DNA from 4 places in the Pseudarthrobacter sp. MDT1-56 genome. Region 2 is predicted to be linked to each of the others. Evidence: riboswitches for the same ligand, from Rfam matches in the RefSeq annotation. Region 2 holds a riboswitch; each other region holds the start of a gene.

Region 1 (3,191 bases), on a different contig from region 2:
CATAGGGGTGCGCGTCCGGGGCGCCGGTGGCGAGGAACTGTGCGTGCAGGGTCTCCCCTACCTCGGCGTAGAGCCAGAAGCACGGCAGTACAGCGGCCACCAGGACCCCGTAGCTGCCGGAGACCGAGGCCGCCAGCAGATGGTCCACATAGGTCTTCGTGACCGGCCCCGGCGTCACCCCGGCCGAGCGGGTGCCCAGCCAGGTGCGGTGCAGCTCGGACTCGACTTCGAGGCAGTTCTGTGCGGAACGGGCCCAGAAGAGCTGCTCGGCCTCCGTGGGCGCGATCGCCGCGGCGCGGGCCAGGACGCGGGAGTAGCCGTTCAGGTACAGGGCGTCCTGGGCGAGGTAGTAGGCAAACTCCTTCTCCGGCAGCGACCCGTCGGCCAGGGCCTTGATGAAGTCCAGTCCGTAGATCGCCGCCAGGTCCCCGGTGGCCGCTTCCCGGAGCGCGGCGGCGAAGGTACCCGCGGCCAGGACGCGCCCGGTCCTGCCATGGTCCTGGGTGTGCTGCTGGACGTGGTGGAAATGATGGACCGGGCCGTTGCCGGTTCCGACGTCGAGGTCCGCCGAGCTGCGCAGGGCCTCCTGCAGCCAGGGCTTGACCTGGCGGAGCGCGGCCTCCCAGTCCCCCGGCCCGGCTTGTCCCATGATTCTGGCCTGCACGGTCGCCATCGCCGAGGACAACGAGCATCCGGTGCCGTGGCTGTTGCGGGTAGGCACCCGCTCCCCCGGCACCACAACGACGTCCTGGACCAGCAGTCCTCCGGTGTTCACCAGCGCATCCGGACAGCCGAAGACGACGTCCGGATGGCCCTCGTTGCCCGGATCGCCCTGGCTGTCCCCGGCGCCGCTGCCGCCGTCGAGGTGGCCGCCCTTCACCAGGACCGTCGCTCCGGTCTGGGCCGCAAGCCGTTTGCCCTGCTGCAGGGCCACGGTCCAGTTCCCGGCGACGGGCTCGTGGAGCAGGAGGGCGAGTTCGGCAAGGTTGGGGGTGACCAGGTCCGCGTACGGCAGCAGCTCCTGCAACGCCGTCTCGGCGGACTCCTGGAGCAGCCGGTCGCCGCTCGTCGCCACCATCACCGGGTCCAGGACGACGACGGCGGGCCGGACCTTCTCCAGCCAGCTGCGGACGGCGTCGATCACGGCCGCATCCCCCAGCATCCCGATTTTAACGGCGTCGATGCCGATGTCCTGGCTGACGGCGTCCAGCTGTGCCGTGAGGAACGCTGCCGGCGGGACATGGACGGCGCTGACGCCTCGGGTGTTCTGCGCGGTCAGGGCGGTGATGGCCGCCATGCCGTAGCCGCCGTGCGCGGCGATGCTTTTCAGGTCGGCCTGGATCCCGGCGCCGCCGGAGGGGTCGGAACCGGCGATCGCGAGCACCCGCGGGATCCGGGGCGCCGAAGGGGCAGGGACACACGGAAGAAACGTGGAGGTGGTGGTCAAGAGAGACATCCCTTCGCCGGTGCTAACCGGACAGGTTCAACGGGTCTGGATCTCAGCCGGCTCGATGCGCGGCACCCCGTGTCAGGGATCCAGCCTAGCCGCATCCCTTAACGAAGTCGCGGGTGCGGCCCGGACCTGGTCGTATTGCTACGCCGTCCGGACCGCACCCGCGGCCCTGCTGAACTGTTCCGGTGCTAGAGCTCCGAGGCCGGAACCCCGACTCCGAGGATGATCGGTTCGCTCGCGGCAGGCTTGGCCGCCGGCGTGGTGGCCGCCGGGACCTTGGCCTCATGCACCGAAACGGCGGCGGACTGCCGGGTTTCCTGGCGCTGTTCCACCGAGGTCTCGTTGGCTGCGCCCTGGGCGCGGCTGGCGCTCCGGTTGCGGCGTCCGCGGCGTGCCCGGGAGGTGCCGGCCTCGGCTTCCGCTTCGGTCTGGGAACCAGGCGCCTGGGCGCGTCCCGGTCCGGTTCCGCCCGTGCGCGCCGGAGCGGCCGTTGCGGTCCGGGCTGCCGGAGCCTTCGTTGCCGGCGCATTCCCGGTCGGGGCGGCCGGTTCCTGCGCGGCCGGAGCCGTGGCTGCCGGTGCTGCCTCGACTTCACCCAGGTGGGCGAAGGCCTCGGTCAGGAGGTCCAGGGTGAGCGCGGGCGCGCTGGTCTCGTCGGCGTGTTCCACGAACGGCAGGGCGACCTGCTCGCCGCCGAACGTCAGCACGGCGGCGGGACGACCGGCAGCTTCCTCCGTGGCGGCCAGCTCGACGGCTGCCTCGATGGCGGCCTGGCGGGTCCCGGCGTCGGCAGCGGTGGCTGCTTCCCCGTCATGAAGGTGGGCGGCGTGCGCCGCTGCGGCGATGTTCGCCAGCGCGGCGCGGGTGGCCTCGGCCTTGGCGTGGCGCTCGGCCTCGGTGGGCTCGGCGTGGACTGCTGCCGGGGCGGACTGCTCGTCCGTGCCCTGGCTGCCCCTGCCGCGGCGGCGGCCCTTGCGTTCGGTCCGCGCGGCGGCGGGCTGGTGCTCAGTCCGCGGAACGTGGTGCTCGGCCGCCACGACGTTGGCGCGGCGGTGCTCCACCGGCTCGTCGTGGGTGACGATGCCGCGGCCGGCGCAGGTTTCGCACTGTTCGCCGAAGACTTCCAGCAGCCCGGTGCCCATCCGCTTGCGCGTCATCTGCACGAGGCCCAGCGAGGTCACTTCGGCGACCTGGTGCTTGGTCCGGTCCCGGCCCAGGCACTCCACCATGCGGCGCAGCACCAGGTCGCGGTTCGATTCGAGCACCATGTCGATGAAGTCGATCACGATGATGCCGCCGATGTCGCGGAGCCGGAGCTGCCGCACGACTTCCTCGGCTGCTTCGAGGTTGTTCTTGGTGACGGTTTCTTCGAGGTTGCCGCCGCTGCCGGTGAATTTGCCGGTGTTGACGTCCACCACGGTCATGGCTTCGGTGCGGTCGATCACGAGGGAGCCGCCGGAGGGCAGGAAGACCTTGCGGTCCAGGGCCTTGTGGATCTGCTCGTCGATGCGCCACGCGGCGAAGATGTCAGTGTCCTTGGTCCACTTCTCCAGCCGGCCCACGAGGTCCGGGGCCACGTAGGTGACGTAGGCCTCGATGGTGTCCCAGGCTTCCTCGCCGGAGACGATCAGCTTGGAGAAGTCCTCATTGAAGACGTCACGGACCACCTTGATCGTCAGATCGGGTTCGCCGTAGAGCAGTTCGGGAGCGAGGATCTTGGTCGAGGTCGACTGTCCCT
Region 2 (3,191 bases):
GGATTTGCGGTATTCGTTGGATTTAGCGTTCATTCCGGCGATGGCTTCCTGTTCGGGCATGTCTCCGAACTGGTCGCGGATGTCCTGGGAGAGCCGCATGGAGCAGAACTTGGGTCCGCACATGGAGCAGAAGTGCGCGGTCTTGGCCGGTTCGGCGGGCAGGGTCTCGTCGTGGAAGGACTCGGCCGTGGCCGGGTCCAGGGAGAGGGCAAACTGGTCACGCCAGCGGAACTCGAAGCGTGCCTTGGACAGGGCATCGTCGCGTTCGTGGGCTCCGGGGTGGCCTTTGGCGAGATCCGCCGCGTGGGCGGCGATCTTGTAGGTGATCACGCCGGTCTTGACGTCGTCTTTGTTCGGCAGCCCGAGGTGTTCCTTGGGCGTGACGTAGCAGAGCATCGCGGTGCCGTAGCGGGCGATCTCGGTGGCTCCGATGGCCGAGGTGATGTGGTCATAGCCCGGCGCAATGTCGGTGACCAACGGGCCGAGGGTGTAGAAGGGTGCGCCGTCGCAGAGCTCCTGCTGGCGTTCGACGTTTTCCCGGACGAGGTGGAAGGGGATGTGCCCGGGGCCTTCGACCATGACCTGCACGTCGTATCCCCAGGCGCGCTTGGTCAGTTCGGCGAGGGTGTCTAGTTCGGCGAACTGGGCGGCGTCGTTGGCATCCGCGGTCGCGCCGGGCCGCAGGCCGTCGCCGAGGGAGAAGGCAACGTCGTACTTGGCGAAGATCTCGCACAGTTCATCAAAGTGGGTGTAGAGGAAGTTCTCCCGGTGGTGGGCCAGGCACCAGCCGGCCATGATGGAGCCGCCGCGGGACACTATGCCGGTGATCCGGTTTGCGGTCAGCGGCACGTAGCGCAGCAGCACGCCGGCATGGACGGTCATGTAATCGACGCCCTGCTCGCACTGCTCGATCACGGTGTCCCGGTAGATCTCCCAGGTCAGGTCATTGGCCTCGCCGTTAACCTTCTCCAGCGCCTGGTAGATCGGCACTGTCCCGATCGGGACAGGAGAGTTGCGGATGATCCATTCACGCGTGGTGTGAATGTCATGCCCGGTGGAGAGGTCCATCACGGTGTCGGCGCCCCACTGGGCCGCCCACTGCAGTTTGTCGACTTCCTCGGCGATTGAGCTTGTGACAGCCGAGTTGCCGATGTTCGCATTGATCTTCACCAGGAAGGACTTGCCGATGATCATGGGCTCGGATTCGGGGTGGTTGATGTTGTTGGGGATGATGGCCCGGCCCGCTGCGACTTCACTGCGGACAAGTTCAACGTCGCAGTTTTCCCGCAGTGCCACGAACCGCATCTCGGGTGTGATGATGCCTTGGCGGGCGTAGTGCATCTGGGTCACGGTCTTGTCGTCGAGGGCGCGGCGGGGCACCGGTTGCGCGCCTTTCCATTCAGCAGAAGCGGCTCCCCGGCGCACGGCTGACTTACCGTCGTCGAGCAGGTTCCGTTCCCGGCCGCCGTAGGGCTCGGTGTCGCTCCGGGATTCTATCCATCCGGACCGGAACGGTTCCAGACCGATCACAGGATCGCTTCCGGGACCGGCCGTCCGGTACGCCGTGAACGGTGGATTCTTCACCCCGTTCGGAGAGTCCTCCAAGGCGATCTCCGTGACAGGGACGCTAATGCCGTGTTCCGGGTCGCGGGCGTACGCGAGCGAATGCGAATTCATGGAGCTCATCAGTGGTTTCCTACTTCCTTCGCCGGCATGACCCGGACAGGTTCAACGGTCGCAGACTGCCTCAGCCCGATCTCAGCCCCTGCAGGGGCACCCGTGTGGATGTGATCGAGCCTACAGAAGCATCACTCCCGGTGGAAATCCGCTGGAGGAGCGACGGTCCCGCCGCAGAGGGTCGAAGAGGGGCTTTCGGCACTGGGGTTCTCGGCGGTGCGGTCGAAGCATTGGGGTTGAACATAGGAGATTTCCATGGAGACCAAGGTGCTAACCGAGATGCACATCGACGCTCCGGTGGAGACCGTGTACGCGTTCTTGGTGGACATGGAGAACACCAACCGCATCAATGCCTCCTTAATGGGCGGCACCGTTCAGATGGTGTAGAAGACACCGGACTGGGTCGGCACCACGTACCGGATATTCCGACACTTGATTGGTGGGCTGTACTACGAGTTCAGGGCGCGCAACGTCGAAGCCGTGCCGAACGAGCTCCTCGTGCAGACCACCGAGGGGTGGATCATGAAGCAGCTGATGTCGGGCACCCACGTCCTGCGCATGCAGCCAGAGGGATCCGGGACACACCTCACGATCGAGATCGCGCCGCCGGGCATCGCGCGCATCCCGGTGATCGGTCCCCGTCTGGCAGGCCGGATCAAGAAGACAATGGCGCGCGTGCACAAGCCGATGGACAAAGAGATCAAAGAGTTGCTCGAGAGCCACGCGGCTGGGTAGGCGACGCGTCGCCACGGCGGACACCGACCCACTTCCTCGCGTCAGACGGTCTGCTCACCAGCGTCGAGTTCGTTGATTGCGCGCCCGTCACGCAATTTCCCTCCGCCGGGCGCACACGCCGGACCCGGAGGAGCGTCAGATTCGTGGAAAGCACTCAGCCTGCGCTGTAAGTGGGCGACATAGCCCAATGCCTATGAACTGCCCCGGGTTTAATGGAGGGTGTTGAGTCCTTGAATGGATGAGCACCATGCCAGCACCAAAAAAGTATCCTGACGAGCTTCGCCAGAGGGCGGTCCGGCTTGTAATGGACGCGCAGAAGAACCCCAGTGGCCGGCGAGGAGCCTGCACCAGAATCGGCGCGCAGCTGGGCATCCCTACTGACACTATCCGCGGCTGGGTGCGGACCGTCGAGATCGACCAGGGCGTGCGCCCTGGCACTACAACCGACGACGCTACCCGTCTGGCAGAGCTTGAACGCGAGGTTGTTGAGTTGCGGAGGGCGAATGCGATCTTGAAATCAGCATCAGCTTTCTTTGCGGCGGAGCTCGACCGCCACTCCCGACGATGATCTCCTATATTGACAATCACAAGGAAGAATACGGGGTCGAGCCGATCTGCAAACAGCTGCCGATCGCCCCGTCAACCTACTACGCAGCCAAGGCACGCCCTGAGTCCAAACGATCAATTTCGGACGCCGTGACAACGGAAAAGCTTGCTCGGGTGCACCGGGAGAACTACAGCGTCTACGGGGCCAGGAAGGTCTATGCTGCCCTCAATCG
Region 3 (3,191 bases), on a different contig from region 2:
ATGGGACACGAAAATCAGATTAGCTTCATTTACGCCATTAGTCTTGGATCATGAGCACATCCCCGGCTGATCCTGCCCATTACAACAGCTTCCTGATGGATCTGCTCGGCGTGATGGCTTACGGCGAGCTTTCCGCCTTCGAGCGGCTCTCCTCCGATGCGCGGTATTCACCCACCCTGCACGACCGTGCGGTGCTGGGCCGGCTCGCCGTGATCGAGTTCCAGCACTATGAGCTGGTGAGCGCCAAACTCGACGCCATGGGCCTGGATGCGGAGGCCGCCATGCTGCCGTTCCAGCCGTCCGTGGACCACTTCCACGAACGCACCCGGCCGGCGGACTGGTACGAATCCCTGATGAAGGCGTACGTCATCGACACCGTCTCCGCGGATTTCTACCGTGCCATTTCCCGCTACGTCGACGCCGGAACCCGGACCCTGGTGGAGCAGATCCAGTCCGATGGGGGCGCGACGGCGGTGCTGCGGGAGCGGATCAAGACCGCCCTTGCCGACGACCCGCGGCTGGCTTCGCGGCTGGCGTTGTGGGCGAGGCGCCTGCTCGGGGAAGCACTGACCCAGGCGCAGCGGGTGAGTTTTGAGCACGCCTTCATCGGGGGCCTGATCGGCGCGGACGAGGACCGGTCCAAGGAACTGGTCCGCGAGCTGATGGCGGAACTGGCGGCGAACCACTCACGCCGGATGACCGAGCTCGGCCTGGCCGGCTGAGCGGACGGACCGGACCGGACCCAGTTCCCCGCGTTCAGTTCCCCGCGGCGTCGAGTGCCGCGAGCAGGGCCCGGGCGGCGTCCGCGGGATCGTCGGCTTCGGTGATGGCGCGGACCACCACGATTCTCCGCGCGCCCGCCTCCACCACCTGCTCCACATTTCCAAGGTCAATGCCGCCGATCGCGAACCACGGCACCTCGCCCGCGACTTCGCCCCGGGCCTGGCCCTCGGCCAGGGCCGATGCCCGGCGGGTCGCGTCAGCCGCGTAGCGCACCAGATCAAGCCCGACGGCGGCGCGCCCCGGCTTGGTGGGGGTGGCCCACACCGGCCCGACACAGAAGTAGTCCAGGCCAGTGCGGCCGGTGGAGGCGGCGATGGCTGAGTCCACCTGGTCCGGGCTGTGGGTAGAGAGCCCGATCGCGGTGTCCTCGCCCAGGAAGTCCCGGGCAGCCCCGAGGGGGATGTCCTTCTGCCCGATGTGGAACACCGGCGCCCCGGAGAGCGAGGCCAGGTCCGCCCGGTCGTTGACGGCCCAGAGCCGGTCGTGACGGCGGGCCGCCTGGTGCAAAACCTCCAGGAGTTCCAGCTCCTCGGCTGCCTCCAGGGACTTGTCGCGAAGTTGGATGATGTCAACGCCGCCGGCAAAGGCCGCGTCCACGAAGGCCGCGAAGTCGCCCCGGTCCTGGCGGGCCCCGGTGCAGAGGTAAAGGCGGGCAGTGGCGTGGGCGGCATCCTGGCTCATGCGTTCAGCCTAGTTCCTCTAAACTGGGCGAATACCGCGGGAGCCCGCCGCAGCCGATCACGCCACAGGCGTCCGGCGCGCACGGGCTGAGAGGGCGTCAGAGCCGACCGCTTGACCTGATCCGGTTAGTACCGGCGTAGGGAAGGAATCCTTCTTGGGCCACACATCCGTCCGCGGCACGCCCGCGGGACCTGAAGCAGCGATGGCCGATGACGCCGAAACCCCGGAATGTTACGACGTTGCCGTGATCGGCGGCGGAGTCGTCGGCCACGGGATCGCCTGGGCAGCGCGGCTCTCGGGCCGTTCGGTCGCCCTGATCGACGATGCCCCCGGAAGCGGCGCCAGCTGGGCGGCTGCCGGCATGCTCGCCCCGGTGAGTGAACTGCACTACCAGGAGGAAGCTCTCCTCGAGCTCATGCTGGAATCCTCCCGCCTTTGGCCGGCTTTCGCCGCCGGACTGGATGGCGGGCTGGACGGCGGAGCAGACCGTGGAGCCGGGCGGGCCGGGACAGACGACGGCACGGGTTACCTCACGACGCCGACTCTCGCCGTGGGTGCCGATGCCGCCGACCGCCGGGCGCTCGCGGACCTGCGCGCCGTCCAGCAGGGGCACGGCCTTGCCGTGGAGCCGCTGACCGTCCGGGAGGCACGGCTACGTGAGCCGCTGCTGAGCCCGGGCATCTCCTGCGCTTTCGACATTCCCGCCGACCACCAAGTGGACCCGCGCCGTCTGATCGCCCGGATCGGCGGACTCCTGGCCGCCGACAGCCGCTGCCGGATCATCAGCCGGCGCGCTGCCGGGCTGCTCTGGGCGGACGGACGGGTGACGGGCTCCAGCCTCGTCGGCGGCGGCACCGTCCGGGCCAAAGAAACCATTGTGGCCAACGGCCTGGGCGCCGCCGCGCTCAGGGGCCTGCCTGCCGGACTCCGGTTGCCGCTGCGGCCGGTCCACGGCGACATCCTCCGGCTCCGGGTGCCGGAGAAACTGCGGCCGCTGCTGACCGCGACGGTGCGGGGACTGGTCCGTGGCGTGCCGGTTTACCTCGTTCCCCGGCAGGACGGCACGGTGGTGATCGGAGCCACCCAGCGGGAAGATGACCTCGGAGCCGACGACCAGACGAAAGCCACGGACCGCGGCAACCCTTCCGGCGGCAACCAGGCCGGCGGCGCCGTGTCCGCGGGCGGCGTCTACCAGCTGCTGCGCGACGCGCAGCAGCTGGTCCCCGCCGTCGCCGAACTGGAACTGCTCGAGGCCACGGCGCGGGCCCGGCCCGGGACTCCGGACAACGCGCCGCTGCTGGGCCGGGTCGCTGATCCGCAGCACGGGGACGTGGCGGGACTCATCATCGCCACCGGGTTCTTCCGGCACGGCATCCTGCTTACCCCCGCTGCCGCGGAGATCTGCCGGCAACTGCTGGACGGCGTCGCGGACCCCCGCTGGGCGCACTTCCGGCCGGACAGATTCGCCACCGGACCGCAGGTCACCGGCACGCAGGAAACAGCCCCCCGGAATACCACCAACCGGGACACCACCCCTGAGCACAGCAAGGAAACGGTATGAACATCCGACTGAACGGAACAGAGCACTCGCTCGCCGACGGCGCCTCGGTCAGCACCCTCGTCAGCCAGATCACCGGCCGGCCGCTGGCCCCGAACGGCCAGTCTGCGGACGGCGGGAAACTTGGGGTCGCCGTGGCCCGCAACGCGGAGGTGGTTCCGCGCAGCCA
Region 4 (3,191 bases), on a different contig from region 2:
GCACCACAATCCGGTCCACCAGCTCCTTCCAGACCGAAACCCGGTGCTCCACCACCACCAGGGTGGCTCCGGTCTTCTCCAGGCAGCGGCCGACGGCGTCGCGGACTTCCAGGACGCCGGCCGGATCCAGATTGGCGGTGGGTTCGTCGAGCAGGATCAGCCCGGGGCGCATCGCCAGGATGCCGGCGAGCGCCAGGCGCTGCTTCTGCCCGCCGGAGAGCGCGGACGTCGGGTGGTCCAGCGGCAGCCGGCCCAGCCCGACGTCGTCGAGCGCTTCCGCTACCCGTGACCAGATATCCCCCGGGGGCACGGAGAGGTTTTCCGCGCCGAAGGCGACGTCGTCGCCGAGGCGAGAGAGCACCACCTGGGTCTCCGGGTCCTGCTGCATCAGCCCGGCCCGGCCCCGCCGGGACCGCGGCGGGGCGCCGTCGATGAGCAGGCTGCCGGTCTCGTCCGCGTCCTCGGGGTCCGCCGCGGGGCCAGGCGCGTGCTCAGCGCCGCCCGCGGAGCTGTCGCCGAGCACCCCGGCCAGGGCGTGGAGCAGCGTGGATTTGCCGGCACCCGAGGGTCCCAGCAGCAGCACGCGCTCCCCGGGCCGGATGTCCAGGTCCAGGCCGCTGACGGCGGGCCGGGACCGGCCGGCGTGCCGCCAGCCCCAGCCGCGGGCGGCGATTGTGGCCGGGCGTACTGTATCTGAGGATGTCATGGTCAGTGTGCGGACGTCAGACGGGCTCCGTGGCGGCCTTGCGGGAGGCGAAGGAACTCAGCACGCCGGTCCGGGCCAGGCCGCGGGTGGCGAGCCAGGACAGCCCGCCGGCGATCACGGCGCCGGAGATGGCAGTGAAAATGATGTACGCGAGCTTGTCGCCGCCGGCGTAGGCGATGTTCCAGCCCCAGGGCAGGAATGAATCATTCAGACCGCAGAACAGGCCCGCCCCGGCACCGGCGAGCAGGGACACCGGAAGGTTGAACTTCCTGTACATGAAGGCGGCGAAGACCAGTTCGGCGCCAAGACCCTGCAGCAGGCCGGAGATGAGCACCGTGGTGCCGTACTGCGAGCCCATGATCAGCTCGCCGGTGGCGGCCACGGCTTCGCAGAACAGCGCTGCGCCCGGCTTGCGGATGATGAGCATGCCCAGCACCGCGGGGATCATCCAGCCGCCGGCGTAAAGCCCGGTGAGCGGCGGGTAGAACGCGTTGACGGGGGCGGAAATGATGTTGGCGCCCTGGGACCAGGCCCAGAAGATCACGCCGCCGGCCACCGCGATCAACGCGGCCACCACAATGTCCACTACACGCCAGTTATGGCTGCGTCGGGCGGGCGTGGTGGCAGGTTGATGCCTGGCGGGTTCGTGGTTGGCAGGTTCTTGCTTGGCAGGTGTGTGCTCGGCTGATGTGTCAGTCATATCGTCCTCCTGAGGAACAGGAGGGGAGAGTGACCCGGGGCCCGCAGCTTCCTCCGCCACCCCGCGCACTCTGAGAACTCGACTCCCTTGCGCCGGTACTAACCGGATCAGGTTCGAGGGTCTGCGGCTGTCCGCACTCTCAGCGCCCACCTGTGGTTTCCCCGGATTCCTCCGGTGATGCCCGACGGCGGCGCTCCCCTGTCGTATCTAAATATCGCCCTTGTGGGCGTGGCCCAGTTTACACCCGTGGAGCGTTGTTTTCCGGGGCCGGCCGTCACAATCCGCCGGTGCCCGCGCCGGTGACCCGGAACGGCCCGCTTGGTAGAGTCGGCAAAGCACGGGAACGCCGGACGCCGCGGCCGGCCGGCCATCAACGGCGGTGAACTAACGGAAGCTGAATCATTTGACCAACTCACCAGTGCCCTCCCCCGACTACGACCCGGACTCGGCGGAACCGCAGCCGCACGGTTCCCTGGGTGCGCTCATCGGCCGCATCCTGGCGGAAATGGATGAGCTGCAGTTCAGGTCCTTCAGCAAGGACGACGCCCTGGACCTCGGGCTCCTCCTGGTTGAACTCGGCCGGCAACGGTCCCACCCGATCGCCATCGACATCACCAAAGGCGAGCAGGTGCTTTTCCATGCGGCGCTGGAGGGCGCCACCCCGGACAACGAACGCTGGATCAGGGCCAAACAGCGCACAGCCGTGCGGTACGAAGTCCCGTCGCTGCTGGTCGGTCTCCGGGCCCGGGCCGCCGGAGGAAGGATAGAGGACAACGAATGGTTCGACCAGCAGGAGTTCGCCGCGCACGGCGGTGCCTTCCCCATTTATCTGCGCGGAACGGGGATGGTCGCCACCGTCACGGTCTCCGGACTGCCGCAGAAAGCCGACCATGAGCTGGTGGTCGAGGCCCTGTCGGAAATCCTCGGCCGCTCCGCGCGGTCAGACTAGCCTGCCGGAGCTGCCGCTGCTCCGGGGTGTCCGCGCGGCCAGCCGGATCAGGGCCAGCCCAACTGCCACGAACCAGACCCATAACAGCACCCCGTAACCCCAGTAGAACTCCGGAACCGCGTCGCGCAGCGCCTCCGCGACGACGCCCAGGCCGCCGGTGGCGATCCCGAGCCAACCCAGGGTCCGCGGCAGCACACCTTTGAGCATGACGACGGAGATCAGCAGGATGCCAAGCGCTGACAGGACGCCGACGACGGCGGGGGTGTTGTTCTCCGCAACGATGGCCTCGGCGGCGGTCGCGTAACGGAGCCGGGCTGCATCATCGCCGGCCGCGGTGTAACGGTCGCTGAGGTACACGAGCACCAGGGAGCCCCGGCTGGTGACCGGGACGGCGAGGATCAGCGCCCACGACAGGCCGCCGATGACGGTGGCCAGCAGGGCCAGGCTCTTATCCAGCGGGGCGAGCGCCGCAAACAGGGCCACGAACACCAGCACCGGCAGGATGTTCGGCACAATCCACAGCAGCTGCTCGGCGAGGTAGACCCCCTTGTTCCCCGCAATGAATTCCAGCGTCTCGGAGCCCCCGTGGACCGGGGGCGGGGCGGCGAAGTCCAGGACCAGGGCGAGGATCAGCAGCGCCACGAAGAGCGCCGAGGCGATGCCGGCCCAGAAATAGAGCCGCCGCCAGGTCTGGCCGTCGGTCGTAGGGGCGGTGGGCGGCGAGGCGTGGCCCCGCGGTCGGGTTTTGGGCTGGTCCATGCTCGAAGGTAGGACCGGGCCGGACCCGCCGGACAGGGGCGTTGGTCCCGGCCCGCCCGGGATCCAGTCCGGGATCC

The links. Region 2 has a riboswitch for thiamine pyrophosphate ahead of thiC (phosphomethylpyrimidine synthase ThiC). Riboswitches for the same ligand answer to the same signal wherever they lie in the genome.
Region 1: another riboswitch for thiamine pyrophosphate. It lies ahead of AC50YC_RS15800 (bifunctional hydroxymethylpyrimidine kinase/phosphomethylpyrimidine kinase); the one in region 2 lies ahead of thiC (phosphomethylpyrimidine synthase ThiC).
Region 3: another riboswitch for thiamine pyrophosphate. It lies ahead of AC50YC_RS06605 (FAD-dependent oxidoreductase); the one in region 2 lies ahead of thiC (phosphomethylpyrimidine synthase ThiC).
Region 4: another riboswitch for thiamine pyrophosphate. It lies ahead of AC50YC_RS16690 (ECF transporter S component); the one in region 2 lies ahead of thiC (phosphomethylpyrimidine synthase ThiC).

The regions. Positions count from the first base shown of each region.
Region 1 is NZ_JBWZCK010000011.1:114,341-117,531, forward strand. It holds gene AC50YC_RS15800 (bifunctional hydroxymethylpyrimidine kinase/phosphomethylpyrimidine kinase) at 1-1,456, opposite strand, end outside; TPP riboswitch at 1,439-1,536, opposite strand; gene AC50YC_RS15805 (Rne/Rng family ribonuclease) at 1,642-3,191, opposite strand, start outside.
Region 2 is NZ_JBWZCK010000024.1:3,877-7,067, forward strand. It holds gene thiC (phosphomethylpyrimidine synthase ThiC) at 1-1,686, opposite strand, end outside; TPP riboswitch at 1,684-1,791, opposite strand; gene AC50YC_RS19475 (SRPBCC family protein) at 2,110-2,412, shown strand; partial or broken gene AC50YC_RS19480 (IS3 family transposase) at 2,660-3,191, shown strand, end outside; AL1L pseudoknot at 2,938-3,051, shown strand.
Region 3 is NZ_JBWZCK010000003.1:361,203-364,393, reverse strand. It holds gene AC50YC_RS06620 (RNB domain-containing ribonuclease) at 1-9, opposite strand, end outside; gene AC50YC_RS06615 (ferritin-like fold-containing protein) at 51-722, shown strand; gene thiE (thiamine phosphate synthase) at 757-1,464, opposite strand; TPP riboswitch at 1,491-1,625, shown strand; gene AC50YC_RS06605 (FAD-dependent oxidoreductase) at 1,667-3,025, shown strand; gene thiS (sulfur carrier protein ThiS) at 3,022-3,191, shown strand, end outside.
Region 4 is NZ_JBWZCK010000012.1:108,642-111,832, forward strand. It holds gene AC50YC_RS16685 (ABC transporter ATP-binding protein) at 1-706, opposite strand, end outside; gene AC50YC_RS16690 (ECF transporter S component) at 723-1,406, opposite strand; TPP riboswitch at 1,473-1,616, opposite strand; gene AC50YC_RS16695 (heme-degrading domain-containing protein) at 1,810-2,355, shown strand; gene AC50YC_RS16700 (DUF4386 family protein) at 2,347-3,114, opposite strand.